3 regions of the Salimicrobium salexigens genome follow, and region 2 is predicted to be linked to each of the others. Evidence: predicted binding sites of a transcription regulator. Region 2 holds the regulator's gene; each other region holds the start of a gene.
What was found. The regulator LexA, encoded in region 2, represses DNA repair genes until DNA is damaged. The targets are predictions, from matches to a motif close to CGAACATATGTTCG.
Positions count from the first base shown of each region.

Region 1: BW931_RS00570 (YhjD family protein) is a predicted target of LexA. The motif match lies at 2,618-2,631, and genes of this name have one in related genera.
Region 3: uvrB (excinuclease ABC subunit UvrB) is a predicted target of LexA. The motif match lies at 4,731-4,744, and genes of this name have one in related genera.

Region 1 is NZ_FTOK01000001.1:90,584-101,438, reverse strand. Features, by position in the region: gene addB (helicase-exonuclease AddAB subunit AddB) at 1-1,206, opposite strand, end outside; gene lepB (signal peptidase I) at 1,270-1,809, opposite strand; gene BW931_RS00575 (TVP38/TMEM64 family protein) at 1,863-2,489, opposite strand; gene BW931_RS00570 (YhjD family protein) at 2,656-3,033, shown strand; gene BW931_RS00565 (competence protein ComK) at 2,978-3,496, opposite strand; gene BW931_RS00560 (DUF3939 domain-containing protein) at 3,663-4,112, shown strand; gene BW931_RS00550 (fatty acid--CoA ligase family protein) at 4,423-5,961, opposite strand; gene BW931_RS00545 (GNAT family N-acetyltransferase) at 6,058-6,597, opposite strand; gene BW931_RS00540 (SRPBCC family protein) at 6,578-7,057, opposite strand; gene BW931_RS00535 (lipoate--protein ligase) at 7,143-8,141, opposite strand; gene BW931_RS00530 (MBL fold metallo-hydrolase) at 8,208-8,942, opposite strand; gene yhfH (protein YhfH) at 9,064-9,192, shown strand; gene hemY (protoporphyrinogen oxidase) at 9,366-10,751, opposite strand; gene hemH (ferrochelatase) at 10,753-10,855, opposite strand, start outside.
Region 2 is NZ_FTOK01000003.1:188,546-199,400, reverse strand. Features, by position in the region: gene acnA (aconitate hydratase AcnA) at 1-1,831, opposite strand, end outside; gene BW931_RS05150 (DUF2621 family protein) at 2,036-2,464, shown strand; gene BW931_RS05145 (CcdC family protein) at 2,480-2,968, opposite strand; gene BW931_RS05140 (Na(+)/H(+) antiporter subunit B) at 2,980-3,426, opposite strand; gene BW931_RS05135 (hypothetical protein) at 3,565-3,975, opposite strand; gene BW931_RS05130 (hypothetical protein) at 4,214-4,390, opposite strand; gene BW931_RS05125 (YneF family protein) at 4,541-4,768, opposite strand; gene tkt (transketolase) at 5,121-7,133, opposite strand; gene BW931_RS05115 (DUF896 domain-containing protein) at 7,244-7,477, opposite strand; gene BW931_RS05110 (YneB family resolvase-like protein) at 7,526-8,194, opposite strand; gene lexA (transcriptional repressor LexA) at 8,495-9,118, shown strand; gene glnA (type I glutamate--ammonia ligase) at 9,253-10,584, opposite strand; gene BW931_RS05095 (MerR family transcriptional regulator) at 10,603-10,855, opposite strand, start outside.
Region 3 is NZ_FTOK01000004.1:110,004-120,858, reverse strand. Features, by position in the region: gene uvrA (excinuclease ABC subunit UvrA) at 1-2,671, opposite strand, end outside; gene uvrB (excinuclease ABC subunit UvrB) at 2,679-4,661, opposite strand; gene BW931_RS06170 (peptide chain release factor 3) at 4,896-6,479, opposite strand; gene BW931_RS06165 (DEAD/DEAH box helicase) at 6,750-9,905, shown strand; gene BW931_RS06160 (COX15/CtaA family protein) at 9,966-10,853, opposite strand.

The DNA of each region.
Region 1 (10,855 bases), on a different contig from region 2:
ATCATAGCGCCAGCCCCCCTCTACGACATCAAGTGCGGAACGTATCAGTTCCAGGAGCGGGTGGTTCAGCATCGTCCGCTTTTCATCAAGAAAGACCGGTATACCATAATCGGTGAAAATCGTTTCGATTAAACTGTGATACATACCGGCATCACGCATGAGAATTGCTATATCGCGGTACCTGTACCCGTCTTCCCGGACGAGCCGGAGGATTTCCTGGGCAGCTCCTTCCACTTCCGCCCTGGGATGGACAGCTTCATAAATACCGATCGGTACGTCTCCTTCGAAAGAAGGGGCAGGACGTTCTTCAAAGTTATTCTCCAGGTGCTGAAATGCTTTACGATCAAGAAAACGGCCCTGTTCATTCGAAAGGGTGAGCGTCTCCTCCACTTCCACACCCCCTTCTTCAGCCAGCTCTCTGAGAATGGCACAGGTTTCTTTCGTTTCCGCAAAAAGATCGATATCCTCAGGATCTCCGTCTTCTTCGTCGAGTGTCAGTGTGACCTGTACCCGTTCCGCATGCTGGAAGAGTTCGCGCAGAACCTCATACTCCTGGGGAGTGAAGCTGTGAAAACCGTCTATGTATACTTCTGCATCCTGAAGAAATGAAGAGTGGAGTATTTTCTCTCCGAGCAGCTTCAACTGGTCTTCCCCATCCACGTAGACGCCTTCCATATAGTGGGTGAGACGGCTGTAGATATAATGAAGGTCTTCCAGTTTATCCTGCAGCGCCCTTTCTTCAGCGGTCCGGTGGACATACCCTTCCATGGCCTCCATTTGGGATTCAAGTGTGTCAGGAGTCACGCGATATCTTTTGAATTCCGTAATCATTTCTTCCAGCTGATGAATAAACCCCTGTTTCTCCATCGCCTTTTGGAAAACATTCCAATCGGATGTGCGCTCCTCTACGATTTTTCTGAGCAGCATTTGTACTCCCGTAGAGCTTATATAAGATCTCGTCGCCCCTCCGGTTTCCTGAAACACTTTCCAGGCGAGACGGGAAAAACTGAGCACATGGGCCCTCGTCGCCCCGTCGATATTTCCCCGTTTTAATAACGCATACTCCTGCTGGAAGGTCATCTGGTCCGGCACAAGATATACAATTGGGCGGCCTGCAGGCTCCTCCTGCAATTTCGCTTCGATTTCACTCAGAAAGTAGTTGCTTTTTCCGGCTCCCGAACGTCCGGTTATAAACTTGATGCTCATCCGCCTTCCTCCTTTTTCCTTATTTTACAATACCATAAGAAAATGAACCACCCGAGCGGCAGTTCATTGAAATGTTACACCCACCTGTGACATCGGCCAGTAACGTATTGACACTTTTCCGACCACCGAAGCTGAATCGATAAAACCGAAGCTGCGGCTGTCCAGGCTGTGCCGGCGATTATCCCCGAGAACAAAGAGTTTACCCGGAGGGACTGTCGGTATTCCTGTTATTCCTTCGAGCGTGAAACTGGAGGTGAACACTTCCCCGTCTTCCGGACGCAGCTTATCAAGATACGTTTCTTCCAACCGTTCATCGTTAACGTATAATTCGTCGTCTTTCACGGCTATCTCATCCCCCGGGAGACCGATTACTCTTTTCACATAGTCGTCTTTTTCGTTGTAATGAAAAACGATGACGTCCTGCCGATGTATTTCCGTCCATTCGTAGGAGACTTTATTCACCATTAAAAGATTACCATCATATAACGTAGGCTCCATCGACTCCCCGTCCACAATGTAACTTGCGAAGATAAAAGTGCGGAAAACCAACGCCACAAGGGCTGCCAGAATGACCGCACGAAACAGATATTTATGTTTATTCATTCCGTTTCCTCCAAAGGGTTTAATACTGGTAATTTACCCGGGAGAGGTCCGGTTCAACCCTTCTTCCTTCTGGCACGTGTCGCCAGCCGCTGCTCCAAATATTTACCGAGGAGCCAGAAAAGACTGATACAGATAAGCACAACAATAGTTTTGACAGGGTTCGAAGTAAAAGAGGTGATGCTGTCACCGACGAACGTTATCGAAAAAATCATTACGGATTTCCCGAGTACAGCAGCCAGTAAAAAGTCTCTGGTCTTCACTCCGGACAATCCTGCAACGACATTAATGATGGCGGAAGGGGAAAAAGGAAAGCACATGAGAAGAAACAGCGGACCGAATCCGTGCTCTTCAAACCACACCATCACCCGTTTTACCTGACGGTTCTTTCTCAAAAAACGAAAAAAACGCCGACGTCCGAGACCGCGTACTACAAGAAAGACAAGTACGGCTCCTGCCACAGCTCCGATCCATGAGTAGAGAAATCCTTTAATAAGACCGTATACCACGGCATTGGCAACTACAAATACTATGAGCGGCAAAACAGGGAGAAAAGCTTCGATAAGAGGCAGAACTATACCGGGAAGCGGACCAAAGCGCTCCAGCCTCTCCAGTTGCCGTATAGCGTAATCGAACAATTGATCATTTTCAGCTAGCAATTTCAATTCCTCAAGCGTTGGCATAAAGGTTCATCCTACTCTGTTTATCTATAGTAATTTTATTTTACTGGAATTCTTCTTTTCTGCCTACCGTGTCACTTTCGAAAATTGGATTGCATAAGCGAAGGGGTTCTATGATATACTACCACATAAGAACACATGTTCGCAATGAATGAGAGGAGGTCGTGGCATGGCTCACCTGAAAGAAAAACAACTTGATAAAGCCTCCCGCTACCTGTTCCTGACAATGGCGATCACTGTCATAAAACAGGACCGGCGGCATATAGCGAATGGCGCCCACAAGATTAAAGAACCTTACCTCGAGTTGCTCGGTAAAATGGAAGTGTGTGCCAGGGAAGAAAGAAAGCGTCTTCGTTCATTTATGGATACACATCAGGTTTACGTTATTGAAACCTCAAGGCACGAAGCCTTTACCACTTTTTCCTTTATGGCTGCAGGTTATGAGGAAAAGAGAAACTATTTCAATCCGGCTATCCGCAGGAAAGTGGAATTCATCTTATGGGAACTGATGGAGAAGGCTCTGAAACAAAAGAATGTCTCACAGTAGAAGTGAATCGTTTTTCGTACATGAGCCTGAATTGGGCGGTACGTTCCAGCTGGTTCGAAAATACGCCGGGGGAGACAGGTAATTCTTCACATAATTTGTTTACAAATTGAACTCTCGTTTTTCTGGGATCGGTCTGGCCGGGGGCGAAATCACGTACAAAACTGTGGGAAATCCAGGAGCATTCAAGTCTTGAAGGGGACATGGTCGGGAAGTAATAGAGCTTCAGCATCCCGGAGATGACGATGGGGGATTTGTGTGTGTAGTTCGTAATAGCTTTTGTGCCGGAAATTCTACCGGAGAGGTTGCTTCCAAAATACTTACAGGAGTTGTCGATCACTTTCGTGGGGGGCAGGTCCACTATAAATGAATCTTCCACTTCCATCACCCTCGTTCTGATTTTCCCCTCTTCCTCTATGGCGATGAGAGCAACTGTACGTTCGTTTACTTCATATTCAGTTTTCAACGTTTCTTTCACGGTTATCATATCCCTTCCTTGTGAGTACAGTAATTGCTTTTTAAATATAGCAGATTATTTTCGAACCGTCTACGTTCCTGTTATTTTCTTCCGAAAATTCCAACATCTTCACCGTATTTGATATAATAACAGTAAAATACCGGAGGAGAGTGCTATGTGGATTCGGAGAAAGAAATCTGCCCCCAGAGAACTGGAAACTATGGACTTATCCCTGAATGATATACGAAAAGCCATCAATGATTATGCCGAAAAAAAATCGGACAGGGTACCTTTAAGTGTAATCATTAATGAAGACCTCACCATCGACTATGAGCTTCTTGCTCACTTCATCGAAAAAAAACCGAGGAAGACTTTCTACATGTCCCGGGAAACTTACGAAGTATTTGAAGAGGAAAACCTTCAGCTCGCAAAAGATATCGATATGATGCAGCGGGCAGTGGATGCTTACGTTCAGCAGGAAAAAGAACTGCCCGTCATTGAAGATGACCCTTATCGACGGGTTAACTGCTACAAACTGGAGCGCCTCGGTTTGATAACCCACCGCCCCGACAGAGAATTTTATATTACTAAAGAAGAATACATGGTGGATTACGAGAGGAAGTGACTTCTCCGAAGAGGTATTCGATCAACGCTATCCCGCACTCGGCATTCTTATCTCTGTTCAACCTAAAAAAGAGCCAATGCTACGGAGAGCATTGGCCAAAAGAGACGACTGATTAACTTTTGAGTGAGGGGTTTACATGAATGAAAAGGCTCTTTAGTGTACAAAGGCTTTTCTTTCATGCAGACAGTTATTTAAACTGCCTTTCTCAATTTTCATTATAATACAGCCTTTAAAAAATCTCACCGAAAGCTTTTTGCGGTCTACCGCATATGTGTCTGCGATATTTCTATTAACTGACAACAGACATCTGTTAGCTTTGTTGTAAATGATCACGCAGGTTCTTCCTTAAGATTTTACCGGTCGTATTTTTAGGAAGTTCCTCCATGAACTCTATGCGCTTCGGCAGTTTATACTTCGCCATTTCCTGCTTACAGTATTCAATAACAGCTTCTTCATTCAGAGAAGGATTATCTGAAACGACGAAAGCGATCACTGCCTCCCCCATCTCCGGATGAGGTTCTCCGACTACAGCTGCTTCCGTAATTTCCGGATGCTGATAGAGGACTTCCTCCACTTCTCTCGGGTAAACGTTATATCCGCCGACGATAATCAGATCTTTTTTCCTGTCCACGATATAAAAATACCCTTCCTCATCCTCACGCGCCATATCTCCGGTGAACAGCCAGCCGTCTTTAATCGTTACCGCTGTTTCTTCCGGCATTTTATAATAACCCTTCATCACGTTCGGCCCTTTGACGACGAGCTCGCCTGTTTCTCCGGCAGGTACTTCCTGACCTAGCTCATCAACGACTTTATTCTCAACGTTAGTGATATTCTGTCCTATAGAACCGGCCCGCCGCGGCCTGTCTAAAGGATTAAAAGCCGTCACGGGAGAAGCTTCCGATAAGCCGTACCCTTCCGACACCCGTACGTTGAATTTTTTCTCGAAAGCTTCGAGGAGAGAAACCGGCAGAGAAGACCCTCCCGAAACGCTGATACGCATATTTTCAAATGTGCTTTCCTGGCCATCTCCAGTCTGCAGCAGGTAATTGTACATCGTAGGTACACCGGCAAACACAGTAGCTTCATACTCTTTCGCAGCTTTGAACACTTCTCCCGGTGAGAACTGAGGGATGACTATAATCGTTCCTCCATTTACAATCGGAGCGTTCAACGCCACGGTCAGGCAGAACACGTGAAACATAGGCAACGTTGCAATTACACGGTCCTCTTCACTTATTTCCAGATAGGTGGCCACATCTTTTGCGTTCGAATAGATGTTTTTGTGGGTAAGCATCGCTCCTTTCGGCTTCCCGGTCGTCCCGGAGGTATACAGAATAACCGCCAGGTCATCATCATCCAGCGAAGGAGGAGTGAATGAAGCTGATCCTTGCTCTACTGTTTTTGTAAACGATTTCATTTTTGGGGAGATAGTAAAAGCTTCCAAATCAATATCTGCCCCGGTATCCGCAACGAAATAATGGGTGACATCCAATTCATCATCCACTACATCCAGCTGACTTACAAGAACATCAAGCGTTATAACCCCTTTGACATCGCCATTTTTTAAAATATACTTCATTTCTTTGGAAGTGTACGTAGGATTGATAGGAATGACGCTGAGACCTGCACGAAGAGCGCCGTAAAGGCCAATCATAAACACAGGACTGTTGCCACTGATAAGAGCTACGTGATCCCCCTTCTCGAAACCGGCATCTTCGAGAGCGCTTGCGAATTTAGTTACTTTAGCATCGAAAGTTCGGTAATCCGTCCTCTCTCCCTGAAAAATATACGCATCTTTCCCCGGCATTTCCCGGGCTGTCAAGCTTAAACGTTCACTTACGTTCATAGGTGCTTCCCCCTTCTTTTATTAAATGAATGAATAATCATTCATTATAAGGAATATCAACTTAAATTATAAATTATTGCCAGACTATTCGCAAATTTATTTCCATTCTTTTTTTAATATTCCGTAAATTACCTGGTCGATGAAATGATTATTCATACGGGCGCCGGACCGGGAGACCCCTTCTTTCGTAAACCCGAGACGTTCTGCGACGGCCCGGCTCGTTTCGTTTGCCACAGAGGCCCGGACAATCACTTTGTTCATACCGAATGTAGAAAAAGCGCAGGTAATCAGTGATTTGACGGACTTCGTGATTATCCCTCTCCCCTGGTACCTTCTCCGAAGCCAATACCCTATGTAAGTGGTGCGATTCGTCCAGTCCAGTTCGTTGAAACTTACCACTCCGACGATCTCTCCCTGAAAAAGGACGACTGCGGTCATACTTTCATATTCGTCATAACCGCGACGAAAATTCCTTATCGCATTTTCCATGTCCCGCACTTCCCGGGTATTCTCTACCCATGGAAGCCAGGTTTGTAAGTAGTGCCGTTCTTCCTCAACTATTTCGAACAGTTCACCTGCGTCGAAAAATTCCACGAGCCGCAGTTCCGTTTGTTCATCAACTTTCCGAACGAACATTTTCTTCCTCCTGCTCCGCTTCCTCCCGCACTCTTTCCAGAAACTCATGCACCACTTTTCTGTTACTCTTATCCCTGACGAATTTCAGCATTATTTTCCCTAAAACGCTGGCACCCTCATTGGTCCCTTCATAAATGAGTCTTGTTCTGTTTCCTGCCAATTTTTGAAAAGTATAGGAAGTCTTTATATCAAAAGCACGTCCTACAGTGAATGTCACTTCTTTCAGTTTGTGCTCTTCCCTGTCTTCACAGGCTAAAGTCGTCACGATATATGTCTCCGTTCTCTTTCCTTCCCTGTAGGTCTGACGATGCCTTGCTCCTACCTCGTTCTCTTCTTTTTCAATGAGAGCATGTTCTTCCACTTGCGGCATAATCCTGGTGATGTTCTTATCTTTAAAAAGTTCCCATACTGTTTCAATATTTGCATCAATCGTTATCTCTTCACTCCAGGTAATCATCATTTGGACCTCCTACTTTTCGTATTCAACTGTGGTGCATTTCTTTCTACAAAACGGCCCGACTCTTTCCGGAGCCGGGCCTGTTTGATTAATACACAATTGTTAAAAAGTCTTCCTCATTAATCTTACCGAGATAGTGGGGAAGGTCAATGTCTTCGACTGACTTCCTGATTGCTTCTCTTTCATATTTTGTCCCTATTAAACGATTTTCCACATCAGAAACATCCCCGATTCCGAAGAAGTCGCCGTAGATTTTAGCGTTTTTAATATATCCTTTATCTACATCAAGACGTATGTCATACGTTCCTGCGCCTTCAATACGCTTCGTCTGGCTTATATTTGATTTCGGTGACTTTCCGTAGTTCCAGTCCCAGTTGCGGTAACGTTCTTCCGAAAGCTTTCTGATCCCCTTCCAGTCTTCTTCGGTCAGTTTGTACTGAGGCACATCCTTCACATCTTCCACATCGAAAATATAGCGGAGTATCATCGACTTGAACTCTTCCATAGTCGTTCCTTCCGGAAGATATTCGGAAATATTCGCTACCCGGCTGCGAATCGATTTAATACCCTTCGACCGGATTTTTTCCGACTTCACGTTAAGGCTGCGTACTACATTTTCCACTTCGGAATTGAACATGAGCGTACCGTGACTGAACATCCGGCCTTTTGTCGTGAATTGTGCGTTCCCGGAAATTTTGCGGCCTTCTATCGTCAAATCGTTTCGGCCTGATAATTCTGCAGGAGCACCGAGCTGCTTGAGTGCTTCCACGACGGGTTTGGTGAATTTTGCGAAATCATGAAAGCTGTTTCCGTCGTCCCTGGTAAGAAAGCTGAAGCTAAGATTCCCTTTATCATGATACACTGCTCCGCCCCCGGAAAGACGACGAACGACGTGAATGCCATTCTCCTCTACGAAATCAGTGTTGATTTCTTCTACAGCATTCTGGTTTTTTCCTATAATGATGGACGGTTCATTAATATAAAACAGTAAGTACGTTTCACTGATATCGAGGTTTTTAAGTGCGTACTCCTCAATAGCAAGATTAATAGTCGGATCATAAATACCTTCGTTATCGATGAAGAGCAAGATTCTCATCCTTTCCTGTCAATTTTTACTTATCTCAAGTATAAGGGAGAGGGGCTTTCTTAGCAATTACTCGTCCGTCCACTTCAATCCTTCCTCCGCCAATTTCACTTCTCCCTGAAACACGTCCGCAGCTTCCTGTTTCAGCTTCGAATGGTTGCCGAAATGCGGAAGGTGACTGAGCCAGAGCTCTTCTACATCCGCTTTCACAGCGATTGCAGCCGCTTCCTCACTGGTCATATGACCGGCCGTCCGGGCATCCATTCCTCTGTAAAAACTGGTGTCGGCAATCAAAAGATCCGCTTTCCTGGAAAAATCGATCCACTCTTCCTGATAACAGGTATCTGCCGTATAGACGATGGCTGATTCACCATTTGAAATCCGCATACCGTAGCACGGAACAGGATGATCGGTTTTCAGGAAAGAAATGGTGAAGGGCCCTATCGTCACGGGTTCATCGGGATCGTAAGGGATCGCCTCCGTGTAGGAAGAGGACAAAGCGGTGAAGCCATCCATGTCTTCTTCATGCCCGTAGACCGGAAGTTTTCCATTCACTTTTTCCAGCAGAGTCTGTACAAGCCAGGCGTGTTGCAGTACACCAATATCAGCTATGTGGTCATGATGGTAATGGGAAATGAGGACAGCGTCGATGGAACTTAAAGGCACATACCCCTGAAGACGGGAAAGCGCTCCACTGCCGCAGTCCAGAAGCAGTCGAAAACCATTTTCCTCTATTACATAGCTGGATGTCGCGCTGTTCTGGGCAGGGTAAGCTCCCCAGTATCCGATAGTTGTAATATTCATAATATTCCTCCTTTTATAATTCTTTAGTCCTATTTTGAATTGTTTTATAACATCCTGTTGCTTTCTCGCTTCTGTTATAATACAATGAATTTAACATAAAAACAGAGGAGGCATTACCCTTATGATGAACGTCGTTGAATTCTTCCGTAACTTGCCTAAAAAACAGTGTGCCAAATGTGGAGACGTAATCCAGGAGCAGGCGGACTGCTACGGTAATACGTGTCATGACTGTGAAGGTCCCGCTCTTTAATGTCAGATGAATAAATCAAAGAAGGGAGCAGGTTGCTGCTTCTTTCTTTCATTTTAACAGAATGTTTCCGAGACTTGTGAAGCGAAGCCCCGTTGCTATACCTGCTACTATATAACAGTTGTTACTAAAAAGCTTACAGCAATCTATGTACGGATTGACTGTAAGCTTTTTTATTATTCACTTTCAATAATTCGTCCGGCTGCTTCTTTCCCCTGATCGATACAGTCAGGGAGACCGATGCCGTAGTAATGGGCGCCTGCAAGCTGAACACCCGGCAAATCTCTCTTCATATGGTTCGTGACCTGATTCAGACGTTCTTTATGCCCTACACTGTACTGGGGCATCGCATTGTGCCAACGGGTGACGACGAAAAAGTCAGGCTGGTCGGTGATATCCATTATTTTTTTCAGATCCTTCATAACGATATCCCTGATCTCTTCGTCTGTTTTATCAACGACTTCCTCGTCCCCCGGCTTTCCGATATAACAGCGGAGCAGCGCTTTCCCCTCAGGTGCTGCATGAGCCCACTTTTTATGCGTCCACGTACATGCCGTAATCCGGTAGTCATCTGTCGTTCTTGATACTACAAACCCGGTACCGTCGATATCCTGTTTGATGGCTGATTTATCAAAAGCCATAGCGACATTGGCTACCGATGTTGCTTTCATCTGTTTCAGAGGTTCCGTCCAGTCATAATGAGCAAGCATTTTTGCAGCTGCTGGAGCGGGAACAGCCAGAATAATATCGTCTGCCTGTTTCACTTCCCCGTCACTCATCAGTATGTGATAACCGTGCTCTTTCTTCTCGATGTGATCCACACCTTTGGACAGCTGAACGCTCCCCGGTTTCAGCGCATCCTGCAGGGCGTCGATGAAACCCGAAAGTCCGCCGGCGAACGAGCGGAAGGCACTCGGTTTTTCCTTATTCTTCTTTTTTCTCACAGGGGGGGCAGTCCCGGTATCTTTCAGCCCTTTGACCAGACTTCCATACTCTTCGGTGATTTCTCTGAACTGTGGAAAAGTGGCGTCCATACTCAGACGATCGATATCTCCGGCATAAATCCCGGAAAGAAGCGGTTCCACCGCGTTCTCTACTACTTCATTCCCGAGCCTGCGCCTTAGAAACAAACCAAGAGCCTCATCCCCGGTCGTTTCCTTCACCCGTTTACCGGGCTCAAGCAGAGCTCTCACTTTTCCTCTTCCGGAAAACAGGGTGGACTTCAAGAGCGGCCGTTTTCTCGTCGGAATTCCCATATGGGATCCCTGAGGCATACGGTTCAATCGCCCTTTCGCCAGAATATATGCATTTCCGGTCGAATTTTTGACCACTTCCTGCCCCATCCCGATTTCTTCAGCCAGTTCAAGCATGCTTGTTTTACGGGCGAGAAAGGAATCTGGCCCTCTTTCAATCGTAAACCCGTCCTTATGGAAAGTTCTTACCTTCCCGCCGAGACGTTCTGTTTTCTCCACAAGCTCCGTATCCACGCCGGCTTTCTGTAAATAATAAGCGGCAGATAACCCCGTTATCCCGCCGCCTATCACAACCGTTTTTCTGCTCATTCTATTTCTCTTCCTTCCACTTGGACCAGACCACATCGACAAGCGTTTCTATGAACTTCGGATTTGTGTTAGGCATTTCCGGGCGGTAGTAATTCGCCCCCACC
Region 2 (10,855 bases):
CGACGCTTGAAATCTGTTCTTTGATTTCTTCCTGGGAAGGCCAGATATCATCGAAGAAAATATCATTCCCCTGCTGATCTTTGCCGATCGGTTCATTTCTCAGATCGATGTCGACCGTGCCGGCAAGGGCGTAAGCTACAACAAGCGGTGGTGAAGCCAGATAGTTGGCCTTCACGAGCGGGTGAATCCGTCCTTCAAAGTTACGGTTACCGCTCAATACGGAAGAAACTGTCAAATCTTCATCTGCAATCGCCTGTTCGATTTCAGGAAGCAATGGACCGGAGTTACCGATACATGTCGTACAACCGTAACCGACCAGGTTGAATCCGAGCTGGTTCAGGTAGTTCATAAGACCTGAATCTTCCAGATAGCGCGTTACAACCTTGGAGCCGGGAGCGAGTGATGTCTTCACGTATTCCGGTACTTCGAGACCTTTATCCACAGCTTTTTTAGCTACGAGCCCGGCACCAAGCATAACGTGCGGGTTCGACGTGTTCGTACAGGAAGTGATGGCAGCAATCGCCAGGGCTCCCGTCTTCATTTCCGCTGTCTCGCCGTTAGTGAATTCAACTGTCGCTTTTTTGTTGAACTCGGATTTATCGAGACCGAAACCCTGGTTTCCTTCCGGAGCCGTGATGGAGTTATTGAACGACTCTTTCATTTCGGAAAGCGGGATCAGATCCTGTGGACGTTTCGGTCCGGACAGGTTCGGTTCCAGTTCTTCCAGGTTGATTTCGATCAGCTGAGTGAATTCCGGATCTTCGAGTGAAGGATCGTACCAAAGATTGTTCTCTTTACAATATTTTTCGACGAGATCGATCTGTTCTTCCGTTCTTCCCGTAAGTCTCATATAGTCGAGAGACTCTCCGTCTACCGGGAAGAAACCACACGTCGCCCCGTATTCAGGAGCCATATTGGAAATTGTGGCACGGTCTGCCAGCGGCATTTCCTGAAGACCGGGACCGAAGAATTCGACGAATTTACCGACGACGTTCGCTTCGCGGAGGCGCTGCGTCACTTTAAGTGCAAGGTCTGTCGCGGTCGTTCCCTGAGGGAAGCTGCCCTGCAGTTTCACACCGATCACTTCCGGTGCCGGGAAATAGGACGGCTGTCCAAGCATCCCTGCTTCCGCTTCAATTCCGCCAACGCCCCAGCCGAGTACGCCAAGACCGTTGATCATAGTCGTGTGGGAATCGGTACCGACAAGTGTATCCGGGTATGTATCCACACTTCCGTCAGCGTTCTCCGTAGCATGAACGACGTTAGCGATATATTCCAGGTTCACCTGGTGAACGATTCCTGTAGCAGGCGGAACGGCACGATAGTTATCGAACGCTTTCTGTGCCCAGTGAAGGAACTCATAACGCTCCTGGTTCCGTTCGAATTCAAGTTCCATGTTCGCCTGAAGCGCTGTACTTGTACCATACTGATCCACCTGAACAGAGTGGTCGATGACGAGATCGACAGGTACTTCCGGGTTAATCTCCTCCGGCTTACCGCCCATGTCCACCATTGCTTTACGTAGGCTCGCAAGATCCACAACGGCAGGAACACCTGTGAAGTCCTGAAGAATGACACGTGACGGCTTGAAAGGAACATCTTCCTGTTTGCTGTCACTCTGGCCCCATTTAGCGAGACTTTCTACGTGTTCATCCGCTATTACCCGTCCATCGTGCTGACGAAGGAGTGATTCAAGTAAAATACGGATGGAAAAAGGCAGGCGCGAAATCTTTCCGATTCCTGCATCTTCCAGTGATTTCAGATCATAATAGTTGTACGTTTTGCCATTTGATTCAAACTGCTTTTTAGCATTGAATGGATGGTCTGCCATATCTCATATCCCCCTTATCATTCTTGCTGTGAAAGTATTACTTGTTCCTTCACATACTTATAATACTATAATTCGCTATTTACATTGTAAATGAAAACGATTTTAAAGTAAATTCATTATAGTACTTTTTACTAAAGGGAAATTCGTTGTTTTTCCTCCGGTCACCTTTTATAATAAAGGTAATATCAAAGAATAGGTGATGACATGTCTTTAGGGTTTTCGCTATTTATCGTAGGTTGGGTCGTCATTATGGTGGTGCTTATGGGCATCGGAGGTTTCTTCATGTTCCGTAAATTCCTAAAAAGCATGCCGAAAGAAGACGGGAACTCCACCATCGACTGGGAAGAATACTATATTGAACAAACGAGGCACATGTGGAGTGAAGACCAGAAACACTTTCTGGAAGAACTGACCTCCCCCGTACCCGAACTGTTCCGCAGCGTTGCTCAGCAGCGGATTGCAGGCGAAATCGGCAGGATCGCCCTTAAAAGGAAGCTTCGGCACATGACGCAGGATACGATTATCGAAGGGTACATTTTGGCTACTCCCAAACGTGACCACAAGTTTCTCGTGAAGAAACTGAACGAAAAAGAAATCGATATAGATCCGTACAGGGACTACCTGGAGATATAGAAGAAGCACCGCTTTTTATAGCGGTGCTTTTGTCGTTTCCAGACTTTTTTGTATGCGGAGATATTTATAAAGCATAGCAATACGCCAGGATACGATCATTCCGAAAGCAAGAACGAAAAACATCCCGCTCGTCTCCCCGAAAGAAATCGTCTGTCCGATGATCAGCTTAAATACCACCCGGAATGCGAGCAGACCGAACAGAACTCCTATGAAAAGTCTGGACGGTTTAAGATAGATTTCCCCTCCACGTGTTTCAAAACGGGAGGTAAGTATGAGAAAAACCGAAAATACCACTCCGACGCTGAGGGCCTCCAGTACCTGGGACAGACTGATCCGGAAGACCGGAAACAGAAACATCAGCGCCCCCGAGCTCATAAACAATGGAGGGAGCACGATCTTTTTAATACTTGCAGGTCTTTCCGCGACTTTCTTCCGTACGAATATCATCGTTACCGCCATAAAAGCACCGACTATCGTAGAAGCTATTAATAAAAACGTATTCATCGAATAACCCCTTACTCCGAGAGTTCTTCTTTGTGATCCTCAGCGATCGACAAGATGATTGTCATCGTAATCCCGATAACAGTGAGATAAACCCCAAGATCAAACAGCAGTGCCGTGGCCAACTCGGTACGTCCGAGCACGGGAAGCTGAAAGTAGGCGAATGTCTGACTGAGAAACGGTTCATTGAATAAAAACGACCCCATGCCTGTCGCAAGAGCGATCAGCAGTCCCAGTTTAAACAGAAAACGGAAGTTGATCGGCAGGGAGCTCTTCATTGCCTCCTGTCCGTAAGCCATATTCATCAGTACGATGGCAGCGGACGTCATAAGACCGCCGATAAACCCTCCTCCGGGAGCATTGTGCCCGGCAAAAAATAAATATATCGAGAATCCTAGCAGAATAAAAGCGATGATGGAAGTCATCGTTTTCAATATCAAATCATTACTGTTAATTTTCATCGCAAAAAAATCCCCCTGTGACCTTTCAATTACATAGCTGAATACATTCTATCAAAAATTATCATAAAAGACGAACGACATCGTTAATAATTGTTTTTTTAATATTTCGGAGTTGCTACTAAGTTTCAAGTTAGAATGTTAACGCTTCGTATCTTTGATCACTTTTTCACTGTTTTTGAGATATCTGTACTGTTCGCTTGGTGTTTTACCACGTAAGTTCTCATCATTGGAGGCTTCCGCGATCAGTTCACTGCAAATCATCTGGTTCGGATCGTTCCATGGTTTTCCGTATTTAATGCCGTACCAGAAAAACAGTCTGAGATCGTAGCGTTTTTCAATGTGTTTCAGAGCTTTACGCGGGTCTCCTTCCACTTCGAGTACTTTGTAATCTTTCAAATCAAAGTGCCTTATCCGGACGCCTCCCGGAAAACGGGAATCGATAATGTGGTAATCCCCCACTTTAATAGCGTTATGACTCCACTTTCCTTTCGTGAAATACTGAATCAGTCGGGACAAAGGAGATGTGTTGCGCGAGAAATACAGTTCCATCCGGATTCCTCCTTTACGTAGTTTCCGAAAACGTCAACAATGTCATTGGAGATGCAGGCATCATCCCGCTTCAGTTTGAAACTTTACAGGTGTATCATACCACACCCTTTATTTGAAAAGCAGAGATACCTTCTTCATTTTTTATCACTATCCTCCAGTTTAACGAAAACCATAAAACAGGCAGAACCCTCATTTGGGCCCTGTCAGTTTTATCCACCGAGCATTTAGACGAATGTTTTTATTTCTGCTGAAAAAGACTCAGTTTCCCCCGATCATGCACATAAGGAGAGATAATCCCCTGAAGGAGTGTATCAGTAAGCTGTTCTTCGTTAGAAAACATATCTTCGTAAGCTTTTGTGAAAAATCCTTCGATTTCTTTTAAGGATCTATTCTTTTTCGAAGGATGTCCCATCATAAGTCTCCACTGATTTCCCCTCCATCCCCCTCAAGAAGACATTTAAATGTAATTTATGTTACTTGCCAGCGTCTTCTCTGACAAAACACAAAAAAACCTGCCCGCCATACCGGATAACCGGCAGGACAGGCAGGGAAGATGGAGCGGCGCTTACTTGTCCATCTGGTTGTTCATCTGTTTCATCATCTGGTTGATCTTCTTCTGTGAGGGTTTCTGACCCATTTGCATCATCAGTGTCCGCAGCATCTGTTCATTGATTGGAGGGTTTTTCTTCAAATAATTCATCATATATTTTCTGGCGATGAAAAAGCCTAAAGCCGCTCCTGCTATTAACGCGACTAATGCAATCAGAATAATCCATATAATTCCTAATTCCATAATAAGTTTCCCCTTTCATAATATATCCCATAACAGTATAGTAAATTGAAACGGGGATTACAATAGACGGGTGAACAGATGTACACAATATTTATGACTCAATAGTTTCGATCATAATTTCCGGCACCCGCCGATCACGTTTGAAAAATTTCAAAACTGTACCCGGGACCCGTTGCCGGACTGCTGTTCCCCAACGTTTCTCTACCTGTATTATACCATATCGTTCCTCCGGGCTTAAAACTCAAGACCTCGGACACCGGCTAAGTCTTCCGCCCTTAAAACTGCGGAAGTGAAGAGCCTTATGTAATAAACAGGAACTCCGGATAGTTTTCCGAAGTCCCCGATTCTTGTCCTACTTCACATAGCTTTCTACGTGCTTCACAACATTTTCGACAGTAAAACCGAAGTTTTCAATAACGGTCGCTCCAGGTGCCGAAGCTCCGAAGCGGTCAATACCCACTACTTTACCGTCAAGACCGACGAAACGCTCCCAGCCAAAGGAAGAAGCCATTTCAATAGCTACGCGATTACGTACACTGTTCGGCAATACTTCTTCTTTATAGGCATCATTCTGAGCTTCGAAACGATCGAAGGAAGCCATGCTGACAACGCGGGCATCTACGCCTTTGCTCTTAAGCTCTTCTTTGGCTGCCATAGCCAGCTGCACTTCCGATCCGGAAGCCAGAAGAATGGTATCCGGTGTGTCTTTGTCGGAGTCACTGAGTACGTAAGCTCCTTTTTTCACACCTTCATAAGCTTTCTCTTTCGTCCCTTCCAGCGTCGGCAGTCCCTGCCTGGTCAACACGAGAGCTGTCGGGTTGGACGTGGATTCCAGTGCCAGTCTCCACGCCGCACTGGATTCGTTCCCGTCTGCCGGACGAATGACCGAGAGGTTCGGAATAGCCCGAAGTGCAGCCAGATGTTCTACAGGTTCGTGAGTCGGGCCGTCTTCCCCTACAGCAATAGAGTCATGCGTGAACACATAATTCACCGGAAGATTCTGAATAGCTGACAAACGGAGAGACGGGCGCAGGTAGTCACTGAAAACGAAGAATGTGCCTCCGTATACTTTAAGGCCTCCGTGTAAAGCCATTCCGTTCAGAGCCGCTGCCATAGCGTGTTCACGGACACCGAACCAGATGTTTCTTCCTGCATAGTTATTTTTTGAAAAGTCTTCCTGCGCCTTGACCGTCGTCTTGTTGGAACCTGCAAGGTCGGCACTTCCGCCGAAGAAGTAAGGGATTTTATCGGAAAGAGCGTTGATCGCTTCCCCGGACGTTGCACGGGTGGCCGCTTTGTCACTGGACGTGTCGTAAGCAGGGAGAACCTGCTCCCAATCTTCCGGAAGTTCACCTTTGATGGCTTTTTCAAGTTCTTCGGCCAGCTCAGGGTTAGCTTTTCTGTATTCTTCGAACTGCTTATTCCATTCTTCCTCTTTCTTCTCCCCGCGTTTTTGGATCTTTTCCTGGAAGTCTTCATAAACTTCATCAGGCACATAGAACGTTTCTTCATATTCCCAGCCATAGTAGTCTTTCGTCTGCTGCACTTCGTCTTCCCCAAGAGGTGCTCCGTGCGCATCCGCTTTACCCGATTTGTTCGGTGCACCGTAGCCGATGACGGTTTTCACTTCGATCATCGTCGGCTGTTCGGTATTTTTCTTCGCTTTATCGAGTGCATCGGTGATAGCTTTCGTATCATTTCCGTCTTCTACACGCAGAACCTGCCAGCCATAGGCTTCGTATCTCTTCTCTACGCTTTCACTGAACGCACGGTTCAGCTCCCCGTCAAGAGAGATGTCATTGGAATCATATAGTACTATGAGTTTTCCGAGACCGAGGTGACCCGCAAGAGACGCGGATTCCTGAGATACACCTTCCATAAGGTCTCCATCACTGCAGATGACATACGTATTATGATCAATGATTGAATGTTTATCTGTATTGTAGTTGGCCGAAAGATGGGCTTCCGCCATCGCGAACCCGGTAGCCATGGCAATACCCTGGCCGAGCGGTCCGGTCGTCGCTTCCACGCCATGCGTATGCCCCACTTCCGGATGTCCGGGCGTTTTGGAGTCCCACTGGCGGAAATTTTTGATATCATCCATCGTTACGTCATATCCGGAAAGATGAAGCAGACTGTACTGCAACATGGATCCGTGGCCTGCCGAGAGTACAAACCGATCACGGTTGAACCAGTCGGAGTTCTTCGGGTTGTGCTCCATATACTCCGTCCAGAGTTTGTAAGCCATAGGCGCCGTGCCCATCGGCATACCAGGATGCCCCGAACTCGCTTTTTCCACTGCGTCGATCGTCAGTGTACGAATAGTATTAATAGACTTCTGTTCAATATCTTTAGTCAATGCCATTCCCCTTTCTGATGCGGAATATGTAACAAGTATAATCCTATAATGAAATAGGTTTCGTAGCAAGTCAGTAAACCGCTTTCACACAAAAAACCTGCGATTCCCGCAGGTTTTTAATGTTTTTTCTCATTCTGCTGCATACGTTTCACTTTCTCCGGGGTAACGTCCTGTCCTTCCGGATCGATGACCGTCATGCCTTTTAAATGGTTCTTAAAAGATTTTCTCACGTTCTGTAAATATTCCTGACGCAATTCATGCTGTTCGTTCTGCTCTTCAGAAGAAAGGCCCTGCTCTTTTTTCTTATTAGCTAAAGCGTTTATACGATCAAGCTTGTGTTGTGCCAACATGTTTTGTCACCTCTTTACTTACCCTGTATATACTGAAGGGTATTATCTTTACTTATGATAACGCGACGTATTTTCATTTTCAAATGTTTGGCTTTCTTTATATCTGCGATGCACCGTCGCTTTGGAGACATCATACCCCATACCGCGGAGAGTAGCCGCAATTTCCTGAAACGTGAGCTTCTTTTCCCGGAGACGTGCCACTTCCGTCACAGGGAAATCAATACGTTCCCGCCCCCTGGCCTGGTCGATGTTCTTCAAATTTTTGGAAGGGTCATAACCATCTTCCACCGCTTTTTTCATCCCTCGTCGAATTTTCATGTTATGAAGATAACGCTGATACTCTTCCACCACTCCGACGATCTGCAGAACCATGGAATCAGACTCGGAAATCTCCATTTCCCCGCTCCCCGTCACCGTATAGATCGTCACATCGAGCTTTTCGAGCTGGTGTAAAAGGGCGATCTTCGTGTTCCCCCTGCCGAGTCTCGTCTCATCCTGAATCAGGAGTGCTTCCGCTTTTTTCGAGGAGAAAATATCAAGTGCACGAAGTATACCTTCCCTTTCGATGGAGTACCCGCTGGCTTTTTCTTCGATAACTTCCACAATATCCATACTATGGTTCTCCGCAAGTTTTTTAAGTTCTTCCTTCTGTCTCTGTATAGACGTAACCTGGGTTTCTTTTTCCGTACTTACTCTGCAATACAAGACCGCTTTCATCCTTACCACCTCTCCCACAGAGAAATGATACAGGATTTAAACACTGGAAACCATTGCAATGTATAGGAAAACCAGACTCAGAATGAACAGAACGATATGAGTAAGATCCTGCTTGGATAATTTATGAAACATGGAATACCTCCCGATAGAACTATTGTTCCTTAGAACTTATGTTCGTGTAAATATCATTATATACGAACTATTGTTCCTGTCAACACAAAAGTTCGAACGCCTGTTTGTATTCCGGCATCCTACGTGCTACAATATATGTAATAAATTTTCTATACAGGATGTGACATTATGACTAACCTATCCAAACGACAGCAGGAAATATTGAATTTCATAAAACAGGAAGTGATCGACAAAGGATATCCCCCGTCCGTCAGGGAAATCGGTAAGTACGTAGGTCTTGCTTCCAGTTCTACCGTACACGGCCACCTCGCGAGACTGGAAAAGAAAGGTTTCATTCGGAGAGACCCGACGAAACCGCGGGCGATCGAAGTGATAGACCTGGAGGAAGGTACTAAAATCCCTAAAGGGGAAGCGACGTTCGCTCCCGTGATCGGTAAAGTAACCGCCGGTGTTCCTATAACTGCAGTAGAGAACATCGAAGAATATCTTCCGGTGCCGGATACGATAAGCAGCACGGAGGAAGATACTTTCATACTCGTCATCCAGGGAGAAAGTATGATAGAAGCCGGCGTTCTTGACGGAGACAAGGTAATCGTCCGTAAGCAGAACACCGCTCAAAACGGAGATATCGTTGTCGGTATGACAGACGAGGGTGAAGCTACAGTGAAGCGATTCTTCAAAGAAGCGGATCACGTACGCCTTCAGCCGGAAAACTCCTCCATGGAGCCTATCCTTCTCGATGACGTCACCATTCTCGGAAAAGTGGTCGGCTTATTCAGGAACGTACACTGAACCGCTCCCCCTGTATACACTTAAAAATCCTCCATTACCGGCCGGTAATGGAGGATTTTTAATTTAGTTTTATGGTTTTATGGTCATGTAAATCTAAACGTTCTCAACGGAAATTCCCCTGAGAGAGGTTCCCATTAATACGTCTGCAGATACTGCTCCCTCTCCCAAGGGTGTACCTGGGTACGGAACATGTTCCACTCGATTTCTTTCGCTTCGATAAAGTGCTCATACAGGTGTTCGCCCAACGCCTTCACCATCACATCATTCTTCTTAAGTTCCTGAAGTGCATCATACAGTGTAGCCGGAAGATCGGTCACTCCCGCTTCTCTGCGCTCTTCCTCATCCATCACGTAAATGTTGCGATCCACCGGTTCAGGTACCTCCAGTTTGTTCTCGATACCGTCGAGACCCGCAGCAAGCAGAGCGGCCATCCCCATATACGGGTTGGCAGCCGGATCGACACTGCGTACTTCGATACGTGTACTCACTCCACGGGACGTCGGAACGCGGATGAGCGGACTTCTGTTCTGGGACGACCAGGCTACATAAGAAGGAGCTTCGTATCCCGGAACGAGACGCTTATAGGAATTCACTATCGGGTTGGTTATTGCCGTGAAAGCCATGGCATGCTTCAGAATACCGGCAGTAAACTGGTAAGCTACATCCGAGAGCTGTTCTTTGCCGTTCTCATCGAAGAAAGCATTTCCTTCTTCCGTGAACAGAGACATGTTTGCGTGCATACCGGAACCGTTCACTCCGAAGAGAGGTTTAGGCATAAACGTTGCATGCAGACCGTGTTTACGGGCGATGGTTTTAACAACGAGTTTAAACGTCTGGATATCGTCACAGTGCTTCACTGCTTCCGAATATTTGAAGTCGATTTCATGCTGCCCGGGAGCGACTTCGTGGTGGGAAGCTTCAATTTCGAAACCCATCTCCTCAAGCTCCAGTACGATATCCCGTCGACAGTTCTCCCCGAGGTCGGTCGGAGCAAGGTCGAAGTAGCCGCCTTTATCGTTCAGTTCAAGGGTAGGATTCATGTTTTCATCCATCTTGAACAGGAAAAATTCCGGTTCGGTACCAAGGTTAAAAGCGGAGAAACCGAGCTCTTCCATTCTTTTCAGGTTGCGCTTCAGGTTATAGCGGGGGCACCCTTCGAATGGAGTACCATCCGTGTTGTAAATGTCACAGATGAATCGTGCCACTTTCCCTTTCTCGGAAGTCCATGGAAGTACGAGAAAAGAATCGAAATCCGGTACCAGATACATATCGGACTCCTCGATTCGTACGAATCCTTCAATGGAAGAACCGTCGAACATCATCACTCCATCCAGAGCTTTGTCGAGCTGACTGAACGGGATCTCCACGTTTTTAATAATACCGAGCATATCCGTAAACTGCAGACGGATGAATTTGACGTTCTCTTCCTCGATCTTCTTGTAAATTTCTTCTCTTGTTAAGCCCATGCGTGTGCCTCCCATAATTTAGTGAAAGAATCTTGATAATTCTCCCTGTCTGAGTCCAAAATTTCCTTTTCCTGCATCATTCTCAATTTCCTTACGAAGCATTTTCCGTAACTCTTTTTCGCTGAGCTGATGGTAGACTTCCTGTACTTCCCCGGGTTTGTAATCAGGGCGGGGCGTTTCCTGTTTCAAATCGAACACCTGCCTGATACCCGCAAGATTGACCCCTTTTTCTACAAGTGATTTAATCTCAAGAAGCCGGTCTACATCATTA
Region 3 (10,855 bases), on a different contig from region 2:
CGAGATTATGCTCGATGATCACTACCGAATCACCATTGTCTACGAGCCGCTGGATCACCTGCAGAAGTCTTGAAATGTCATCGACGTGCAGACCGGTCGTCGGCTCGTCCAGAATGTAGAACGACTTCCCGGTGGAACGGCGGTGCAGTTCACTCGCCAGCTTCACGCGCTGGGCTTCCCCACCGGAGAGAGTAGTTGCAGGCTGCCCGAGCCTTACGTACCCGAGTCCCACGTCTTCCACTGTCTGCAGTTTCCGCTTGATTTTCGGAAGATTGGAGAAAAAGTCGAGCGCTTCACTGATCGTCATCTCCAACACATCCGCTATATTTTTACCCTTGTATTTCACTTCCAGTGTCTCTCTATTATAACGTTTTCCGTCGCACACTTCACACGGGACGTATACATCCGGAAGGAAATGCATTTCGATTTTGATGATACCATCTCCGCGACAGGCTTCACAGCGGCCACCTTTTACGTTGAAACTGAACCTTCCTTTTTTATAGCCGCGGATTTTCGCTTCGTTCGTATCTGCGAAAATATCACGGATATTATCGAAGACTCCCGTATAAGTCGCAGGGTTGGATCTCGGCGTCCGGCCGATCGGCGCCTGATTGATCTCGATCACTTTCTCCAGCTGATCGATTCCTTCTATCGCTCCGTGCGCCCCGGGCTTCTGTTTTCCGTTATGAAGCTTCATGGACAGCGACTTGTACAGTATTTCATTGATGAGCGTACTTTTTCCGGAACCGGATACGCCCGTCACTGCGGTGAAAACCCCGAGCGGCACTTCGGCGTCTACTTTTTTCAGGTTGTTTTCCTCCGCCTCTTTCACTTTGAGGGTCCGGCCGTCCGGTTTTCTCCGTTTCAGCGGGAGAGGGATGAACCGATTCCCGGCAAGGTACTGCCCGGTCAGCGACTTCTTGCTCTTCATCACCTGTTTCGGAGTACCCATGGCGACAATCTGGCCGCCGTTCTCTCCGGCTCCGGGCCCGATGTCGACGATGTAGTCTGCTTCGAGCATCGTGTCTTCGTCGTGCTCGACCACTATGAGCGTGTTATCGAGGTCACGCATACGCTTCAGCGTCTGGATCAGACGGTTGTTGTCCCGCTGATGCAGACCGATGGACGGTTCATCGAGAACGTACAGTACGCCCGTCAGTGCCGATCCAATCTGGGTGGCAAGTCGTATCCGCTGAGCTTCTCCGCCCGAAAGCGTACCGGCAGAGCGGGACAGTGTCAGGTAATCGAGACCTACGTTTGCGAGGAAGCTCAACCGTTCACTGATCTCTTTCAAAATCATATTAGCGATTGTTCTTTCCTTCTCGGTCAGGGGTACGTCTTCGAAGAAATTATTCGCTTCCGTTACGGAAAAGTCCGTCACCTGACCGATATGCTTCCCGTTCACTTTAACGGAAAGGGCCTCTCTGCCGAGGCGGTAGCCGTTACATTTCGGGCACGGTTTCTGCGCCATATACTCTTCCATCTGTTCGCGGATGAAGTCGGAAGAAGTCTCGCGGTAGCGGCGCGAAACGTTCGGAATGACACCTTCAAAATAAATATCGTTGTCCCGGACTTTTCCGAAGTCATTCTCGTAGCGGAAATGGATTGTTTCTTCTCCGCTTCCGTACAGCACGCGCTCCAGCTGCTGCTTCGGAATATCTTTTACCGGTAGATCCATATCGATTCCATAGTGGGCGCTTACGCTTTTCAGCAGCTGCGGGTAGTACTGGGAGCTCGTCGGCTGCCACGCTGCAATCGCACCCTCATTCAGGGAAAGGTCCCAGTTCGGGATGACGAGGTCTATGTCCACTTCAAGCTGCACGCCGAGACCGTCACATCGGTCACAGGCCCCGAACGGGCTGTTGAAAGAAAATTTACGGGGTTCCAGTTCACTGACGGAGAATCCGCAAATCGGGCAGGCATGGTGTTCACTGAAACTCACTTCTTCCTGACCGACTACGTCGACAGTTACGTGTCCGCCGCCAAGTTCAAGGGCCGTTTCCAGAGAGTCGGCGATCCGTCCTTCCGCCCCTTCTTTTACGACTACCCGGTCCACTACAACATCGATAGAATGCTTTTTGTTCTTTTCCAGTTCAATATCTTCGGAGACTTCCCTCATTTCCCCGTCAATCCGGAGACGTACGTAACCTTCCTTACGAAGACGCTCGAGCGTCTTCTTATGCTCTCCCTTGCGTCCCGATACGATCGGCGCGAGCAGCTGCATCTTCGTCCGCTCCTCGTAGGAGGTGAGCTGATCGACCATCTGCTGGATCGTCTGGGAATCGATTTCTATGCCGTGGTTCGGACACACCGGTCGGCCGATACGGGCGTAAAGCAGGCGGAGATAGTCATAAATCTCCGTCACTGTTCCGACCGTGGACCGCGGGTTTTTACTCGTCGTTTTCTGGTCGATGGAAATCGCCGGGGACAGTCCTTCGATCGAGTCCACATCCGGCTTGTCCATCTGACCGAGGAACTGCCTTGCGTAGGCGCTCAGTGATTCTACGTAGCGCCGCTGCCCTTCCGCATAAATCGTTTCGAAAGCGAGAGACGATTTACCGGAGCCTGAGAGTCCGGTCATCACTACCATTTTATTCTTCGGAATGTCGATATCCACGCCTTTTAAGTTGTGGGCTCTTGCTCCTTTGATGCTTATATATTTGCTTGGCATGTACAAGTCATCCTCCCGCTTTTAGTTCAAGCAGTATATCCCGCAGCTCGGCGGCCCGTTCGAAATCGAGGTCCCTTGCTGCCTGCTTCATTTCTGTTTCCATATTATCGATGAATTCCTGACGCTCCTGCTTCGTCATTTCAGACGGTTTCTTATCGAACAGAGGGCTCTCTTCTTCTTCCTCTGCTTCGCTCGTAGCCTGAATGACATCACGGATCGCTTTGTTGATTGTCGTCGGCGTGATGCCGTGTTCTTCGTTGTAAGCGATCTGTCTTTCACGTCGCCGCTCTGTTTCATCCATGGCAATCTGCATGGAATCGGTGATTTTGTCGGCATACATAATAACGGTACCGTCGTCGTTCCTTGCAGCACGCCCTATCGTCTGGATAAGTGAGCGCTGGGAACGGAGGAACCCTTCCTTATCGGCATCAAGGATAGTTACAAGTGAAACTTCAGGTATATCGATCCCTTCCCGCAGCAGGTTGATACCTACGAGAACGTCGTATTTCCCGAGCCGCAGATCACGGATGATTTCGATACGCTCAAGCGTCTTGATCTCCGAGTGCAGATAAGCCACTTTAATGCCGAGTTCTTTAAGATAGGCAGTCAGATCCTCTGACATTTTCTTCGTAAGCGTCGTGACGAGCACCCGCTCGTTTTTATCCTGCCGTTTGTATACTTCTCCGATCAGGTCGTCAATTTGTCCGTGAATCGGCCGCACTTCGATTTTCGGATCGAGCAGACCGGTAGGACGGATAATCTGTTCAGTTACTTTATCCGTATGTTCCAGTTCATAAGGCCCCGGCGTAGCCGAAAGATAAGTGATTTCGTTCACGTGTTTTTCGAACTCCTCGAACATGAGCGGACGGTTATCAAGCGCAGACGGCAGACGGAACCCGTGATCGACGAGTACCTGCTTTCTCGCTTTATCTCCGTTGAACATGCCGCGGATCTGCGGGATAGTCACGTGGGACTCATCCACCATAATGAGGGAATCCTCCGGAAAATAGTCGAGCAGTGTATAAGGAGTAGCCCCTTTTTCCCGGAACGTCAGGTGTCTCGAGTAGTTCTCGATACCCGAACAGAAACCCATCTCCCGCATCATCTCCAGGTCATAATTCGTCCGCTGCTCCAGGCGCTGGGCCTCGAGAAGCTTATCTTCTTCCCGGAAAATCTTCAGCTGCTCTTCCAGCTCTTTTTCTATATTTTCAATAGCTTTCTTCATCTTCTCTTCTCTCGTTACGAAGTGGGATGCCGGGAAAATAGCGACGTGTTCCCGGTCACCGATTACGTCACCGGTGAGTACGTCAACCTCCCGGATACGGTCGATTTCGTCTCCGAAAAACTCTACCCGGATCGCGTGTTCCTCTCTTGAGGCCGGAATGATTTCGACAGAATCCCCGCGCACACGAAAAGTACCGCGCTGAAAATCTATATCATTGCGGGCATACTGGATGTCGACGAGATTCCGCAGCAGCTCGTCCCGGTCTTTTTCCATCCCCATACGCAGGGAGAGTACCATGCTTTTGTACTCTTCCGGAGAACCGAGACCATAGATACAGGAGACACTGGATACGATGATGACATCGTCCCGTTCGAATAGGGCAGATGTCGCCGAGTGCCTCAGTTTATCTATTTCATCATTGATGTTCGCGTCTTTTTCGATAAAGGTGTCGGTCTGGGGGACGTAAGCTTCCGGCTGGTAATAGTCGTAGTAACTGACGAAGTACTCGACAGCATTGTTCGGAAAAAATTCCTTGAACTCACTGTAGAGCTGCCCGGCCAACGTCTTGTTGTGGGCGATGATGAGAGTCGGTTTCTTCACTTCCTGAATGACGTTTGACATAGTGAACGTCTTCCCGGTACCCGTGGCACCGAGGAGCGTGTGGTGTTTTTTATTACTGTTGATTCTTTCCACCAGTTCCTGGATCGCCTTTGGCTGATCACCTTCCGGGGAAAAATCCGAATGCAGTTCAAATGTATGTTCCACGAAGAAAAACCTCCGTTCTTATCTTTTCCTCTATAGTTTACCACAATAGTTTATCATTCTAACCTCCTGCGAACAAACATTCGTTACCGGAGGGCGGGAAGAAGAAGATGCGCCCTGTTTATGAAGGGATTTACGCCGAATCGTTACCTTCGGAAGCGGAAATCCCCTCCCATCGTAAGGAAAACCCGCCTGCCGTATTCCCGGCACAAAAAAACAGACGACCCTTAGGGCCGTCTATTCGTTCGTCTGCGTATACTGATTGACTTCAAACAGGTCGATAAGATCCATGTCCGGGTGCTTATCTACGAACCAGCGCAGCGAGAAGTCGTTTTTGAACAGGGCGACTTTGTTGCCTTCCCGGTCCTCGACGAGCATATTCCTGTCGTCGAAGAGAGAAGTGTCCACCTGGTCTTCCTTCAGCCAGCGCGGTATCCGCTCCCCGTAAGGAGTGAGTTCAATATCGACGTTGTACTCATGCTTCATCCGGTATTCAAAAACTTCAAACTGAAGTTCCCCGACCGCTCCAATGATATAGTCTTCGAAGTACGGACGTTTGAATAGCTGAATGGCACCTTCCTGTACGAGCTGCTCGATTCCTTTGTAGAACTGTTTCGACTTCATGACGTTTTTGGCCGTTACTTTTTTGAACTGCTCCGGCGGGAACTGAGGAAGTTCGTCGTATTCGAACGTCTCTTTCCCGGTAAGCAGTGTATCCCCGATCCGGTATACGTTCGGGTCGTAGATGCCGATGATGTCCCCGGCGTATCCTTCTTCCACCGTATTACTGGAGGAAGCGACGAACTGCTGGGACTGGGCCAGTTTGAATGCTTTCCCGGTCCGCCCGAGAGTGACGCTCATGCCCCGCTCGAACTTGCCGGAACAGACCCGGACGAAAGCGACGCGGTCGCGGTGTTTCGGGTTCATATTGGCCTGGATTTTGAAAATGAATCCGGAGAATTCTTCATTCTCAGGAGAAACCAGCCCCTTCGTCGACTTCCGCGGCGTCGGAGCCGGTGCCATATCGATGAAAGTGTCGAAGAAGGTTTCCACGCCGAACGGTGCAAGAGCGCTCCCGAAGAATACGGGGGTCTGTTCTCCTCTCAGAACTTTCTCGATTTCAAACGTATCCCCTGCTTCATCAACGAGAGACAGCTCATCTTCCGCTTCCTTATACGTCGGATTTTCCGTAAGTTCCGGGTGCTGATCGAGCTCGCTGTACGGGATGTACTCTTCCCGCTCGTCTCCCGAAAAGCGGACGAACTGCTCGTTGTGACGGTCGAACACCCCTTCGAATCTCTTACCCATCCCGACGGGCCACGTCATCGGATAAGTTTCGATTTCCAGTTCCGTCTCGATTTCCTCCAGAAGGTCGAACGGCTCCCGTCCTTCGCGATCCAGTTTGTTCATGAATGTAAAAATCGGAATACCTCTCATCCGGCATACTTTGAACAGCTTCAGCGTCTGAGCTTCGATTCCCTTCGTCGCATCGATGATCATAACGACAGCGTCCACCGCCGTCAGCGTCCGGTAGGTGTCTTCACTGAAATCTTCGTGGCCGGGAGTGTCGAGAATGTTTACCTGGTAACCCCGGTACGGGAAATTCATGACACTCGAGGTCACGGAGATTCCACGCTGTTTCTCTATTTCCATCCAGTCGGATGTCGCAAATTTTCCTGATTTCTTCCCTTTTACAGTACCTGCGGAACGGATCATGTTTCCGAACAGCAGCATTTTCTCGGTCATCGTCGTCTTTCCGGCGTCCGGGTGCGATATTATCGCAAACGTCCGCCGCTTTCCGACCTCTTCCTGTATTGACATTTCTAATTCCTCCACTCTGATCATTCCCTCAACAAAAAGTAGCACACAACCGCTTCAAAATCAATCCGTGCAGCCGGCTCCGGCGCTTCCTGTCTCATTCTCCATCGTTCATTTCTTTAAAGTATAGCACAACAAAAAACGAAAATAATTGTTATAATAGGAAAAGTGGATAAAACCGCCCCGGGTTTTTCGGAGGCGGAGATCATCAGGACCATGCTTAAATACACGCGATACATGAATGAAAATATTGAAACAGTTAGGATGCCGGCAATGCAAGCTACTTTACTACAACCGAACAAAATTAAACAGCTCACCGGAGAAGCGTTTTTTGAACGCGGGAAAACGTACTTCGAACGTGGAAAAGTATATGGACTTTCCTACAATGAAGCCATCCAGTCGTGGCGGGCGGTAGTAACGGGCACGGACGATTACGAGGTGCGGGTCTTCTTTTATGATGAGGACGATTTCGACAGCACCTGTGAATGCAAAGCTTACGAAACGTACTTTACTTGTAAGCATATAGCGGCCGTACTTCTGGCTATTCGGGAAGAGATGATGCAGAAGCTCTCACCTGCGCTCGCCCGGGATACCTCGTCCCCGAAACCCGTTTCCTATTCGGGACCGCTGACCGAAGTTTTCCGCCGGGAGACCGTTCTTCCGGAAGAAAAGACGACGCTCATGTTCCACTACTATCTCCACGTGTCCAGCCGGGCTCTGTCCCTGGAACTGAAGATGGGGGAGTATCAGCCCTACGTCATGAAAGATATAAGAAACTGCGTCACCCACGTTACGGAAGAGAAGGAACTGCCCGTAACGAAGAAATTCACGTACAACCCGGCTGTTCATCAGCTCTTTGCAACCGATGCGGCCATTCTCGACCTTCTTTCCGTCATAATAGGAGAAGAACGGTTTTTCGATCAGTTTTCTCTTCCCCGGGAAAAGAGGTATTTACCCATACCTCCCGCTCATGCCCACCGGCTTCTTGAATTGCTGGCGGAGTCACATACGAAGATAGTGGAACAGAAGGCGGGTCCCGGTCCTCTTCAATACAGGGAGCTACCGGAACTGTCCTTCCACGTAAACCGGAGGCAGGAAGATTTCGTTCTGTCGTTCCGGGAACTGGAGAACTACCGGCACCTGTCCGATTACCGGCTGATGTATGAAGGACATACGATTTATGCCCTTACGAAAGAGCAGCACGACGTAATCCGCAAATGGAAAGAGGCCATCCCTTTCTCTGCCTCCAGGCCCCAGGTGATTCCGGCGGAAGATATGGAGGGCATCGTTTCCCACGTACTGCCGGTACTCGAGGAAGCCGGGGACGTGCACTACAGCGAAACGGCGAAACAGTCGATCATCAAAAAAGATGTAAGAAGCATCGTATCCATCGATCAGCGCGACTGGCTGCTTACCATCGACGTCGAGTTTCTTTACGGCGATCACGGTATCGACCCTTTCCGTCCCTCTTCCGACCATCAGGCGATCGTAAAAAGGGATTTTCAGAAAGAAGACGAAATCATGCAGCTTATCGAGCAGGCGGACTTCAAGTTTGACGGTTCTTTCGTCTATATCGACGACGAAGAAAAAATCGATACTTTCTTAAGGGAGACTCTCCCCCGTCTTCAGGAACAGGCCGAAGTGTACTTATCGTCACGGCTGAAACATCTGCTGCAGTCGGCTCCTGTGCTGAAACCGACGATCGATATAAACGAATCGACGGACTGGCTCGATATCTCTTTTGCAATCGACGGGATCGATGACGAAGATATTACGAACGTCATGCAGGCGGCTATGGAAAAACAGAAGTATTTCCGGCTGAAAGACGGCACTCTTCTCTCCCTGCAGAACGAGTCGTTCGACCGGTTCCGGGAATTCGCCGACGAACTCGACGTCCATTCTCTCGACGGTTCGACGATCTCCGTCTCGCAGATGCGAAGCATGCAGGTGGATGAGGTGCTGGAACTGAGCGAGGAGGAGCGGCAAAAGAGATTCCAGACGCTCATCACTCACCTGAGGAATCCCGAAACGAGCCGTCACCCGCTCCCTTCCGGCCTTGATGCGGAACTGCGTCCTTACCAGATCACCGGCTTCCGCTGGATGAAGACGCTCGCCGATTATTCTCTCGGGGGAATACTGGCGGATGATATGGGGCTTGGTAAAACGATTCAGACGATCACTTTCCTTCTGTCGGAACTCGAAGATAAAGGGAACGTGGGACGATCACTCATCGTCGCCCCCGCTTCACTCGTCTTCAACTGGAAGAAGGAAATCGAAACGTTCGCGCCCGGCCTGAAAGCCGAAGTCATTTCCGGCTCCCGGGAGGAAAGGGAACAGATACGGGAGGAGTCGGAGGCGGATATTTGGGTCACTTCCTACCCGCTGCTCCGCCGTGACGCGGAGGCGTACGAAACGGACCAGTTCCATGCTTTCATTCTGGATGAGGCCCAGGCCATCAAAAATGAAGCGACGAAGGTATCAAAAGCGACGAGGCTGATCCATGCGAAGCACCGTTTTGCTTTGAGCGGTACGCCGATCGAGAACGCTCTGACCGAACTCTGGGCGATTTTCCAGACGCTGATGCCCGGCTTCTACAAAAATAAAAAAGAGTTTCTCAACCTGCCGCACAGTCAGATTTCCCGGATGACCCGGCCATTCATCCTTCGTCGTATGAAAACGGAAGTGCTCGATGACCTCCCGGATAAAATGGAATCGGTCCAGTATTCCGAACTGACGAGAAACCAGAAAGAAGTGTATCTGGCCTATCTCGAAAGAATCCAGAAAGACGTGAAAGACACGATTCAGAACAAAGGACTGCAGAAAGGGAAGATCGAAATACTGGCAGGACTGACGAGACTGCGCCAGATCTGCTGCCACCCTGCTCTGTTTCTCGAAAACTACGAAGGCACTTCCGGCAAACTCGATCAGCTGAAAGAACTGCTGGACGAACTGAAACAGAACAATCACCGGGTGCTGCTGTTTTCCCAGTTCTCGAGTATGCTTTCATTGCTGTACGATGAACTCACCTCTCTCGGCTACAACTGCTTTTATCTGGACGGGAGCACGAAATCGGATAAACGTATGGAATATGTGGAACGATTCAATGGAGGAGAAAATGACATTTTCCTCATTTCCCTGAAAGCGGGCGGTACCGGTTTGAACCTTACAGGGGCCGATACGGTCATCCTGTACGACCTGTGGTGGAATCCGGCAGTGGAAGAACAGGCAGCCGGACGTGCCCACCGTATCGGACAGAAGAAAAGTGTACAGGTGATCCGCATGATCTCCGAAGGCACGATTGAAGAAAGAATTTATCAGCTGCAGCAGAAAAAGCGTGATCTCGTTGACCAGATCATCCAGCCCGGAGAATCCATGCTTCAGAGCTTAAGCGAAGAAGATATCCGGGAACTGTTCCAGCTGAAGACGTAAACCATTGAACATAAAAACAGCGGCCCGCCTTTTGAAAGGCGAAGCCGCTGTTTTTATCTGTCAGGCGCGCATTGTCCGCTGGTGAAGCTTGAACCAGTATCCTCCCAGTATGGCGCCGCCCACCATCATCGTAAGCGTCGAGAGGATCATATGTATCGAAGAAGCCAGAATGACGTTTCCGGTAACGACGATCACGAGCCCTACCGCTCCGTTCAATAAAATGGTGAGGAAATAAAGCCACGACAGAAATACGTGATATCTGAATTTGGAAGCATAAAAGATGAACCATATCGCACTTACAAGAATGACGACGGTGGCTACCCAGTGAATCGAAAACAGGGCGTCCGCCAGCGTCTCGGACCGGATCAGATATTCTTCCGCTCCGATATCCATCATGACGTTGCTTGCCCGGCTGTGTTTAAAGAAAGCCCCGAATATCACCTGGGCCACGTAAAAAAGGAATCCGAGCAGGAAAGCGCGGTAGCTCATCTTCACGGTACCGGCGTGTTTCTTATCAAGCGATACCTTCTTCTCATGCAGACTGTAACTTAACAGTACGTTGTTCAAAAGGAGCAGCTGACTGAAAGTGACATCGAGAGTCGTGAAGCCCGGCGGTGTACCGAGGAGTACGTTGAATCCACCGATGAGCGACTGGATGATGAGAAGCAGCAGACTCAATACTGCAAACGCGAGCACTGCTCTATTTTTCCTGAAAAAGTATATAGCACCTGCCGCGTTAATAAGCGTGACGACGGTCAGGAGCGGTATGAACAGGCGGTGGGAATATTCCACCAGTATGTGAAAATCTGTCAGGTCAGGGATCACTTTTCCATTACAAAAAGGCCACGACGTACCGCAGGCATCGCCTGAATCCGTCGCCACAACCAGATTGCCGAGTATAAGGGAAAGGAACGTTACTCCCACTGTAAATATAGAAAATTTCTTCATCG